3 regions of the Roseixanthobacter liquoris genome follow, and region 3 is predicted to be linked to each of the others. Evidence: riboswitches for the same ligand, from Rfam matches in the RefSeq annotation. Region 3 holds a riboswitch; each other region holds the start of a gene.
The links. Region 3 has a riboswitch for cobalamin ahead of V5F84_RS03610 (TonB-dependent receptor plug domain-containing protein). Riboswitches for the same ligand answer to the same signal wherever they lie in the genome.
Positions count from the first base shown of each region.

Region 1 (3,252 bases), 1.3 Mb from region 3:
GACGGGCGCGACATCGGCACGGTGATCTGTCCCGATGCCCCGGTGAAGCTGTTCGTCACCGCCTCGGCGGACGTGCGCGCCACCCGCCGCCATCGCGAATTGCTGGAACACCAGTGCGATATCGCGTTCGAGGACGTGCTGGCCGACATCCACAAGCGCGACGCCCGCGATTCGCACCGCGCCGCCGCCCCGCTCACGATGGCGCAGGACGCGGTGCTGCTGGACACCACCCATCTCGGGGTGGAGGAGGCGCTGGCCGCCGCTTTGGAGATCATCGCCGGCCGGCCGGCGCCAGCCGGTGAACAGACCGGCGCCTGAGGCGAAACCACATCCCGCCGAACCGGTCCCCCTCCCCCCTTGCGGGGGAGGGCTGGGGAGGGGGGTGTCGGGAGGGGGGGCCGGCGCCGCCCGCCTCACGCCCGCAAGGACAGCGGGGAGATACCCCCCACCCTGCCCTCCCCCTCAAGGGGGGAGGGAGACAGCGGCACCGCTCCATGCGATTCCCCGTTCCGTGGGATGCCATGACGCGGCAGCGATCGCGTTCGCGGAGGCGCTGGCCGCTTTGGAGATCATCGCCGGCCGGCGGGCGCCCCCCCGGTGGACAGACGGGCGCCTGAGGCGAATCGACGTCCCGCCGAACCGGTCCCCCTCCCCCCTTGCGGGGGAGGGATGGGGAGGGGGGTGTCGGGGGAGGGTCCGCCGCCGCCGGTACCACACCTCCCCCGCCCGGCCAGCGGGGAGATACCCCCCACCCTGCCCTCCCCCTCAAGGGGGGAGGGAGACAGCGGCACCGCTCCATGCGATTCCCCACTCTGCGGAAATGCCGTGACGCGGCAGCGATCGCGTTCGCGGAGGCGCTGGCCGCCGCTTTGGAGATCATCGCCGGCCGGCCGGCGCCAGCCGGTGAACAGACCGGCGCCTGAGGCGAAACCACATCCCGCCGAACCGGTCCCCCTCCCCCCTTGAGGGGGAGGGCTGGGGAGGGGGGTGTCGGGGGAGAGGTCCGGCGCCGCCGGTACCACACCTCCCGGACAGCGGGGAGATACCCCCCACCCTGCCCTCCCCCTCAAGGCGGGAGGGAGCGGCACCGCTCGATGTGGCTCCCCATTCTGCGGGAATGCCATGACGCGGCAGCGATCGCGTTCGCGGAGGCGCTGGCCGCCGCTTTGGAGATCATCGCCGGCCGGCGGACGCCAGCCGGTGGACAGACGGGCCCCTGAGGCGAATCGACGTCCCGCCGAACCGGTCCCCCTCCCCCCTTGCGGGGGAGGGCTGGGGAGGGGGGTGCCGGGGGAGGGGTCCGGCGCCGCCGGTACCACACCTCCCCCGCAAGGACAGCGGGGAGATACCCCCCACCCTGCCCTCCCCCTCAAGGCGGGAGGGAGCAGCGGCACCGCTCGATGTGGCTCCCCATTCTGCGGGAATGCCGTGACGCGGCAGCGATCGCCTTCGAGACGGCGCTGGCCGCCGCTTTGGAGATCATCGCCGGCCGGCGGGCGCCCCCCGGTGGACAGACGGGCGCCTGAGGCGAATCGACGTCCCGCCGAACCGGTCCCCCTCCCCCCTTGCGGGGGAGGGCTGGGGAGGGGGGTGTCGGGGGATGTCGGAGGAGAGGTCCGGCGCCGCCGGCACCACACCTTCCCCGCAAAGGCCAGCGGGGAGATACCCCCCACCCTGCCCTTCCCCTCAAGGGGGGAGGAGGAAAGCGGCGGCGACCGGGGCGCGGCGTGTCGATCGACCCCGGCCGGCTGAGGCGCGGCCCCCCGCTTCATTGACTTCGCGCCGGAGCGGCTCTTAAGTGTCGGCGTCGATGGTCCCGGTTCGGGCGGCTTGCCGCTTCCGCCGGGTGAAAAGGGAATGCGGTCGCGTCCGGGTTTTCCGGGCGATAGCCGCAGCTGCCCCCGCAACTGTAGGCGGTGAGTTCCGGCCGAAAAGCCACTGGGAGACGGGCCTTGCGCCGCTTCCGGGAAGGCGGCCGCGAACGGCGATCCGCGAGCCAGGAGACCTGCCACCGACAGGAACGCGCGCCGGGCGGGGTGCCCTGGCATGGCGATTCTTCTGTGGCACGCGGTTGCGGGCCGCGCGCACCCATGGAAAGCGGCGTGGAGCGACCTGCCAACGACGATGCGCCTTTCGCGGCGAGCGACACGACGGTGCAAGGCGACACGACGGCGCGAAGCGGCCGCCCCGCCGAGGCGCCGGCGCGCGAAACCCTGCGCGTCGCCAGCATTCCCGCCGTGACCCTGTTCGTCTGCACCACCTGCCGCCTCGCCGGCGCCGACCCGCAGGCCGACCCGGCCGGCGCGGCGCTCGCGCGGGACGCGATCCTTGCCGCGGCCAATGGTGGGGCAACCGGCGCCGCCGGCGCGATCGCGGTGAAGGAGGTGCGCTGCCTCTCCAATTGCAAGCGCGCGCTCTCCGCCGCCTTGGTGCGCACCGGCGGATGGTCCTACGTGTTCGGCGATCTTTCCCCCGACAGCGCCGCCGACCTTTTGACCGGTGCCGCGCTCTTCGCCACCTCCACCGACGGCATCCTGCCCTGGCGCGGACGCCCCGACAGCCTCAAGCGCGGCATGATCGCCCGCATCCCTCCCATGAGCTTTTCCGAGGACCAGCGATGACCTCTCTCGCCCGCATCCCCTGCACCATCGTCACCGGCTTCCTCGGCGCGGGGAAGACCACCCTGATCCGCCACATCCTGGAGAATGCCCAGGGCAAGCGCCTCGCCGTGATCGTCAACGAGTTCGGCGACGTGGGCATCGACGGGGAGATTCTGAAGGGCTGCGGCATCGAGAGCTGCCCGGAGGATAATATCGTCGAGCTGGCCAACGGCTGCCTGTGCTGCACCGTGGCGGACGATTTCGTGCCGGCGCTGGACCTCATCTTGTCCCGCACGCCGCGCGTGGACCACATCCTGATCGAGACCTCCGGCCTTGCCCTGCCCAAGCCCCTGGTGCAGGCGTTCCAATGGCCAGCGATCAAGAGCCGCGTCACGGTGGACGGCGTGGTGGCGGTGGTGGACGGCCCGGCGCTCGCCGCCGGCCGGGTCGCCGACGACATGGCCGCCCTCGCCGCCCAGCGCGCCGCCGACGACACGCTCGACCATGACGACCCGGTGGAAGAAGTGTTCGAGGACCAGATCGCCTGCGCCGATCTGATCATCCTCTCCAAGGCGGACCTGCTGGACGCGGCCGGCGCCGCGACCGCCGATGCCCGCATCGCGCAGGCCCTGCCGCGCGCCGTGAAAGTGGT
Region 1 covers NZ_CM195537.1:4,329,976-4,333,227, forward strand. The annotation lists gene cmk ((d)CMP kinase) at 1-318, shown strand, start outside; gene V5F84_RS19545 (hypothetical protein) at 1,401-1,526, shown strand; cobalamin riboswitch at 1,795-2,027, shown strand; gene V5F84_RS19550 (DUF1636 family protein) at 2,103-2,621, shown strand; gene cobW (cobalamin biosynthesis protein CobW) at 2,618-3,252, shown strand, end outside.
Region 1: linked by a shared signal. The riboswitch ahead of V5F84_RS19550 (DUF1636 family protein) and the one ahead of V5F84_RS03610 (TonB-dependent receptor plug domain-containing protein) in region 3 are both predicted to bind cobalamin.

Region 2 (3,252 bases), 2.2 Mb from region 3:
TGTTCGACATGTTCTGCGGCTTGAACGGTCGCACGCTCAGGCCGCGATTGGCGAAGGCGCGGGCAAGGCCGGCCACCAGCAGGCTCTTGCCCACGTCCGAGCCGGTGCCCTGGAACATCAGCGCTCGGGCGGCCATCAGAATTCGATGCCGGCCTGCGCCTTCACGCCGGCGGAGAAATGATGCTTCACCAAGCCCATCTCGGTCACGAGGTCGGCGGCTTCCAGAAGCTCCGGCTTGGCGTTGCGGCCGGTGACGACGACATGCAGGTCGCCCCGGCGGGCTTTCAGCGTCGCCACCACGTCGGCAAGGTCGAGATAGCCGTAGCGCAGGGCGATGTTCAGTTCGTCCAGCACGATCAGGGAGAGGGTTTCGTCGGCGAGCAGTTCGCGGGCCTTGTCGAACGCGCGGGCGGCGGCGGCGGTGTCGCGGGCGAGGTCCTGCGTCTCCCAGGTGAAGCCCTCGCCCATTGTGTGCCAGCGCACGCGATCGCCGAAGGCGGCGAAGGCGTCCTTCTCGCCGGTGTGCCAGGCGCCCTTGATGAATTGCACGACGCCCACTTTGCGGCCATAGCCGAGCATGCGCAGCGCCAGCCCGAAGGCCGCCGTGCTCTTGCCCTTGCCCGGCCCGGTGTGGACGATCAGCAAGCCCTTCTCCACGGTCTTCCCGGCCACCTCGGCGTCCTGCACCGCCTTGCGCTTGGCCATTTTTTCCCGATGGCGGGCGGCCTCGGCCGCGTCGGGGCCGGTTTCGGTTTCATCGCTCATCGAGGCGTGTCCTTCACGATCATCGGCAGCCCGGCCACCATGAAGATCACTTCATGGGCCAGGGCGGCCATGCGCTGGTTGAGCCGGCCGGCGGCGTCGCGAAACCGGCGGGCGAGGGCATTGTCCGGCACGATGCCGAGCCCCACTTCGTTGGCCACCATCACGCTGAGCCCGGCGCGGGCGGTGATCGCCGCGACGAGGCGATCTTCCTCCGCTGCGAGATCGTGTTCGGCCAGCATATGGTTGGTGAGCCACAAGGTGAGGCAATCCAGCAGCAGCGGCGTGTCGGGCGGCAGGACCCGGACGAGATCGGCGGCATCGAACGGCGCGTCGTGGGAGATCCAGCGCGCATCGCGCCGCGCCTGGTGCAGGCGGATGCGCTCGCTCATTTCGGCGTCGAAGGCCTGGGCCGTCGCCACATAAGCGAAGGGCGGCGCGGCCGCTTCCACCCGCTGCTCGGCATAGCGGCTCTTGCCCGAACGCGCGCCGCCGAGCACCAGCACGATCCGCCCCCGCGCATCGGCGATGATCGCGCTCAAGCCGAAACCTCGAAGCGCTCAGAGCAACGGAAACGCGGCGCCCTGGCCGCCGTGGGCCGACCGAACATCAAACCCTCTCCCTGGCCCTCCCACCGAGAGCCGGCACGTGGCGCCCGATGAACGGGCTTGGCGTCTTCGGCAGGTCTCCTGGCTCGCGGATCCGTGCGCCCCCGCCCTTCCCGAGGCTGGCCTCAGTGGTTCGCGGGTTTGCTCTCCGCCGACAGTTGCGGGGGCAGCCGCGGCATAAGGAGAAAACCTCCCGCACCGCGTTCCCTTTTGATCCCGAAGGAACCGACGACGCGCCGACTATAAGGCCACCGCCCGGCGTCGCAACCGCCCGCCCCTCGATCTCAGCTTCTGGCTTTCGCAACCAGCGTCGAGGTGGATTGGCCGGGCGTGAGATCGGCGAGCACCAGCTTTCCGCCATTGGCGATGACGATATCGGCGCCGACCACATCCTCGGGCTTGTAGTCCGCCCCCTTCACCAGCACGTCCGGCAGCAGGGCCGTGATGATTTCCAGCGGCGTGTCCTCCTCGAACAGGACCACCAGATCCACGCAGCGCATGGCGCCGATCACCCGCGCGCGCGCCGCCTCATCCTGGAGCGGACGGGTCGGCCCCTTCAGGCGGCGCACCGAGGCGTCGGTGTTGAGCCCCACCACCAGCCGGTCGCCCTGGGCTGCCGCCGCTTCCAGCATGCCCACATGGCCGGGATGCAGCAGATCGAAACAGCCGTTGGTGAAGACGATGCGCGCCCCGCTCGCCCGCCAGCGGTCGATGATGGCGCGCGCCTTGTCCCGCGCCACCAGGGCGCCCGCCGGCTCCAGCTGCGGCACCGAGCGATGCAGGGCGGCGGTGAGTTCCGCGCGCGTCACCACCGCCGTGCCCAGCTTGGCGACCGCGATGGCGGCGGCGGCATTGGCGACCGGAACGCTCGCTTCCAGGGCGAGGCCGCAGGCCAGCGACAAGGCGAGCGCGGCCAGCGCCGTATCGCCGGCGCCGGACACATCGAACACCTCGCGCGCCTCGGCCGGCACATGGAGCACGGTGCCGTTGCGGCGCCAGAGCGTCATGCCCTTTTCCGCCCGCGTCACCAGCACATCACCGCCGAACTGGGCGCTCGCCGCCTGTGCCGCATGCTCGGCGTCGGAATCGGTCTCGTCCGGCAGGCCGGTGGCCTCGCTCAATTCGCGCCGGTTGGGCGTCACCAAAGTCGCGCCGCGATAGGCCTCGAAGGTGCGGCGCTTGGGATCGACGATCACCGGCACACCGAGCGTCCGCGCCTCGGCCAGCACGGCGGCGACGACACGGTCGCCGAGCACGCCCTTGGCATAATCGGAGAGCACCACCACCCGGCAGCCGGCCATGGCGCGGCTTGCGGCGGCGATCAAGGCGTCCTCCACGGCGGCGGACGGCGGGGAAGACATCTCGGCATCGATGCGGACGATCTGCTGGCGCCCGCTCATCACCCGCGTCTTGGTGACGGTGGGGCGGGTGGCATCGACGACCAGGCCGGAGAGATCAATCAGCGCATAGGGGCCGAGCGCGGCGCGCAGCTGGTCGGCCTCCCCATCGGCCCCGACGAGCCCGACAAGGCGGATCGGCGCGCCCATGGCGGCGGCATTGGCGGCGACATTCGCCGCCCCGCCCGGCACGATGCGTTCCGCGCCATGCAGGAGGACGGGCACCGGCGCCTCGGGCGAGATGCGCGAAACCGAGCCGAGGATGTAGCGATCCACCATGACATCGCCGATGACGGCGAGCGGACCGGGCTTGGTATCAGGGAGCATGGTGCCGGTATCCTGGGACAAGATCAGCCGTTGGGTCGTGCAAGGTCCCGGGCATCAGGCGGAATTGCGGCCGCGCAAATGCTCGGTGACATAGATCCGCACGCCGTCCTCCAGCGAGGTGAACGGGCGGGTAAAGCCTGCGGCGCGCAGTTTCGAGA
Region 2 covers NZ_CM195537.1:3,009,488-3,012,739, forward strand. The annotation lists gene V5F84_RS13470 (cobyric acid synthase) at 1-136, opposite strand, end outside; gene cobO (cob(I)yrinic acid a,c-diamide adenosyltransferase) at 136-765, opposite strand; gene cobU (bifunctional adenosylcobinamide kinase/adenosylcobinamide-phosphate guanylyltransferase) at 762-1,304, opposite strand; cobalamin riboswitch at 1,425-1,615, opposite strand; gene rfaE1 (D-glycero-beta-D-manno-heptose-7-phosphate kinase) at 1,655-3,094, opposite strand; gene rfaD (ADP-glyceromanno-heptose 6-epimerase) at 3,149-3,252, opposite strand, start outside.
Region 2: linked by a shared signal. The riboswitch ahead of cobU (bifunctional adenosylcobinamide kinase/adenosylcobinamide-phosphate guanylyltransferase) and the one ahead of V5F84_RS03610 (TonB-dependent receptor plug domain-containing protein) in region 3 are both predicted to bind cobalamin.

Region 3 (3,252 bases):
CTGGTGCTTGCGGCCACCGGCTCCCTGCTCTGGCTGTTCGCGGTCTATGCCTTCGGGCTGTTAGCCTATGGTGCCGTGGTCGGCGTCTCCGTCGCCTCGGGTTCCTGGTTTCGCTGAAGGCATTATTTTCACGGTTTCACCCTGATCGCGCCCCACCGGGCCGGTTCATCGGAGCACATGATGCGCATTCTCGTGGTTGGTGCCGGCGCGACCGGCGGCTATTTCGGCGGTCGCCTCGCGCAGGCGGGACGGGACGTGACCTTCCTGGTCCGCCCGAGCCGCGCGGCGCGCCTGCGCGAGCGCGGGCTTGAGATCGTCAGCCCTCACGGCGGTGCGACGCTTCACCCCGCCATCGTGACTGCCGATGAGATCGCCCGGCCCTATGACCTCGTCCTGCTCTCGGTGAAGGCGTTCGCCCTCGATGCGGCGCTGGCCGACGTCGCTCCGGCCATCGGACCCGATACCATGATCCTGCCGGTGCTCAACGGCATGAGGCACCTGGATGTGCTCGCCGCGCGCTTCGGGGCGGAACGGCTGCTCGGCGGCGTCTGCAAGATCATGGGCCGGATCGATGAGGAGGGGCGCATCGTGCAGATGAGCCCGCTGCACGAACTGACCTATGGCGAAACCGACGGCACGCGCTCGCCGCGCATCACCGCCCTGGACGCAGTGATGCAGGGCGCCGGCTTCGACGCCCGCCTCTCGGACACCATCCTGCTCGACATGTGGGAGAAATGGGTCTTCCTCGCGAGCCTCGGCGCCACCACCTGCCTGATGCGCGGCAGCATCGGGGACGTGGCCGCCGCGGGCGGCAAGGCCGTCGCGCTCGCCATCGTCGGCGAATGCGCCGCCATCGCGCAGGCGGCGGGATACGGCCCGCGTCCCGCCTTCCTCGCCTGGACACAGGCGCAGCTGACGGCGGACGGCTCGCCCATGACCTCCTCCCTGTATCGCGACCTGAGCCAGGGCTATCCGGTGGAAGCCGACCAGATCATCGGCGACCTCGCCGCGCGCGCCCGGGCGTTCGCGCTTCCGGTGCCGCTGCTGGAGGCGGTTGGCGTTGCGCTGAAGCTGTACGAGAACCGGCGCGCGCCGGGCTGAGGCGCACAGCCCGGCCCATGCCGCTTGACGGTCCGAGCGCCCTGCGTCTACGGTTACGGCGACGGTTCCCCTTGGGGATCAAAAGGGAACGCGGTGAGTCGGCGCCTGGAAACAAGCGCTGGTCGAAGCCGCGGCTGCCCCCGCAACTGTAAGCGGCGAGTCCATCGTCATCAGCCACTGGGCCTTTGGCCTGGGAAGGCGACGATACGGACGCTGACCCGCGAGCCAGGAGACCTGCCGTCAGCCGTGGTCACGCGCGAGCACATTGGGCGGGGTGTCCTGATGGTGGTTGTTCCCTGCGGCGCTTGCGTCGCGCGGAGGCCTCGTTCGCGGTGACGGACCACTCGTCCCGCTGAGGCATTTATGCTTTCCGTTCCTGTTTTCCTTCCACGCGGCGCCGCGCGCGCCGCCGGCCGATCCGTCGTCGCAGCGCTGCTGCTTTCATCGGCCTCCGAATGGGCCTGCGCCCAATCGATGCCCGGCGGCGGCGCCCCGCAATCCATCGACCTGCCCGAGGTGGTGGTGAGCGCCACCGGCCTGCCGACGCCGGCGGACCAGGTGGCCTCCTCCGTCAGCGTGGTCACCGCCGAGGATATCGACCGCCAGCAATTGCGCACGGTTCCCCAAGTGCTCCAGTCGCTTCCGGGGCTGAATGTGGTGCAGACCGGCGGCCCCGGCGGGCAGACCTCGGTGTTTATCCGCGGCACCAATTCCAACCATGTGAAGGTGCTGGTGGACGGCATCGACGCGGGCAATCCCTCGACCCCCAACGGCGCCTTCGATTTCGGCCAATTGCTCGCCACCGACCTTGCCCGCATCGAGGTGCTGCGCGGCCCCCAGAGCGGCCTCTACGGCTCGGACGCCATCGGCGGCGTGATCTCGATCACCACCAAGAAGGGCGAGGGGCCGGCGAAGGTGTTCGGCTATGTGGAAGGCGGCGCGCTCGGCACCTTCAACCAGGCTGCGGCCCTCAGCGGCTCGACGGAAAAGGTCGGCTATTCCTTCAACGTCACCCATTTTTCCTCGACGGAAATCCCGGTGACGCCGCCCGGCATCGTGCCGCCCGGTTATCCGATCAACCCGAACGCCTATGACAACTGGACCTATTCGACCCGCCTCGATTTCCAGATGAGCGATGCGTTCGCAGTCAATTTTATCGCCCGCTACATCGACAGCCGGCTCGCCTACACGCCGGATGTCTATCCCCCGCCGCTGTACGAGGGCCTTCCCGCGGCCGAGCGCTCCACGAGCCTTGCCAGCATGTTCTTCACCAAGGGGGAAGGGGTGTGGACCGCCCTCGACGGCGCGCTGAACACCACCTTCGGCGTCAGCGCCATGACCACCTCAAACCCCACCACCGGGCCGAATGCCGATGTGAACGGCCAATATGAGGGCGACCGGCAGACCTATTATCTGCGCTCGAACCTCGCCTTCGCCCCCGGACAGAACCTTCTGGTGGGCGTGGAGCGGCGCAACGAGGCGATGACCTCGTCGACCCAATACACCGACCTTTCCGCCAGCACCGGCGACACCGGCGCCTATGCGGAACTCCAGGGGAAGCTGGGGGATCGGTTCTTCGGCGCCGCCAACATCCGCTTCGACAGCGACGATACGTTCGGCGACCATTCCACCTACCGCCTCGCGCCGGGCATTCTCATTCCCGAGACGGGGACCAAGCTGAAAGCCAGCTACGGCACCGGCTTCAAGGCGCCCTCGCTGTATCAGCTCTACGCTCCCGTCTACGGCAATGCGGGGCTGAAGCCGGAGGAAAGCACGGGCTATGACGCCGGCTTCGAGCAGGAGGCGTTCGGCGGGCGGGTGACCTTCGGCGCCACCTATTTCCACAACGACATCACCAACCTCATCAGTTACGACCCGGTCTCGTACCAGAACGTCAACATCTCCAGCGCGACGACGCAGGGCGCGGAAACCTTCGTCGCCTTCGCGGTCACCGACCGGCTGAAGCTGAGGGTGGACTACACCTATACCGAGGCGGTGGGCTACATGCCGCCCGACACCTCCTTCGGTGCCGCCTGCGCGCCGCTGACGGACACCTCCTGCACCCCGTTGCGGCGGCCGAACAACAAGGTCAGCGTCAGCGCGGACTGGAACCCCACGGACCAGCTCAATCTTTCCGCCACGCTGATCTAT
Region 3 covers NZ_CM195537.1:806,136-809,387, reverse strand. The annotation lists gene V5F84_RS03620 (MATE family efflux transporter) at 1-117, shown strand, start outside; gene panE (2-dehydropantoate 2-reductase) at 181-1,101, shown strand; cobalamin riboswitch at 1,148-1,357, shown strand; gene V5F84_RS03610 (TonB-dependent receptor plug domain-containing protein) at 1,465-3,252, shown strand, end outside.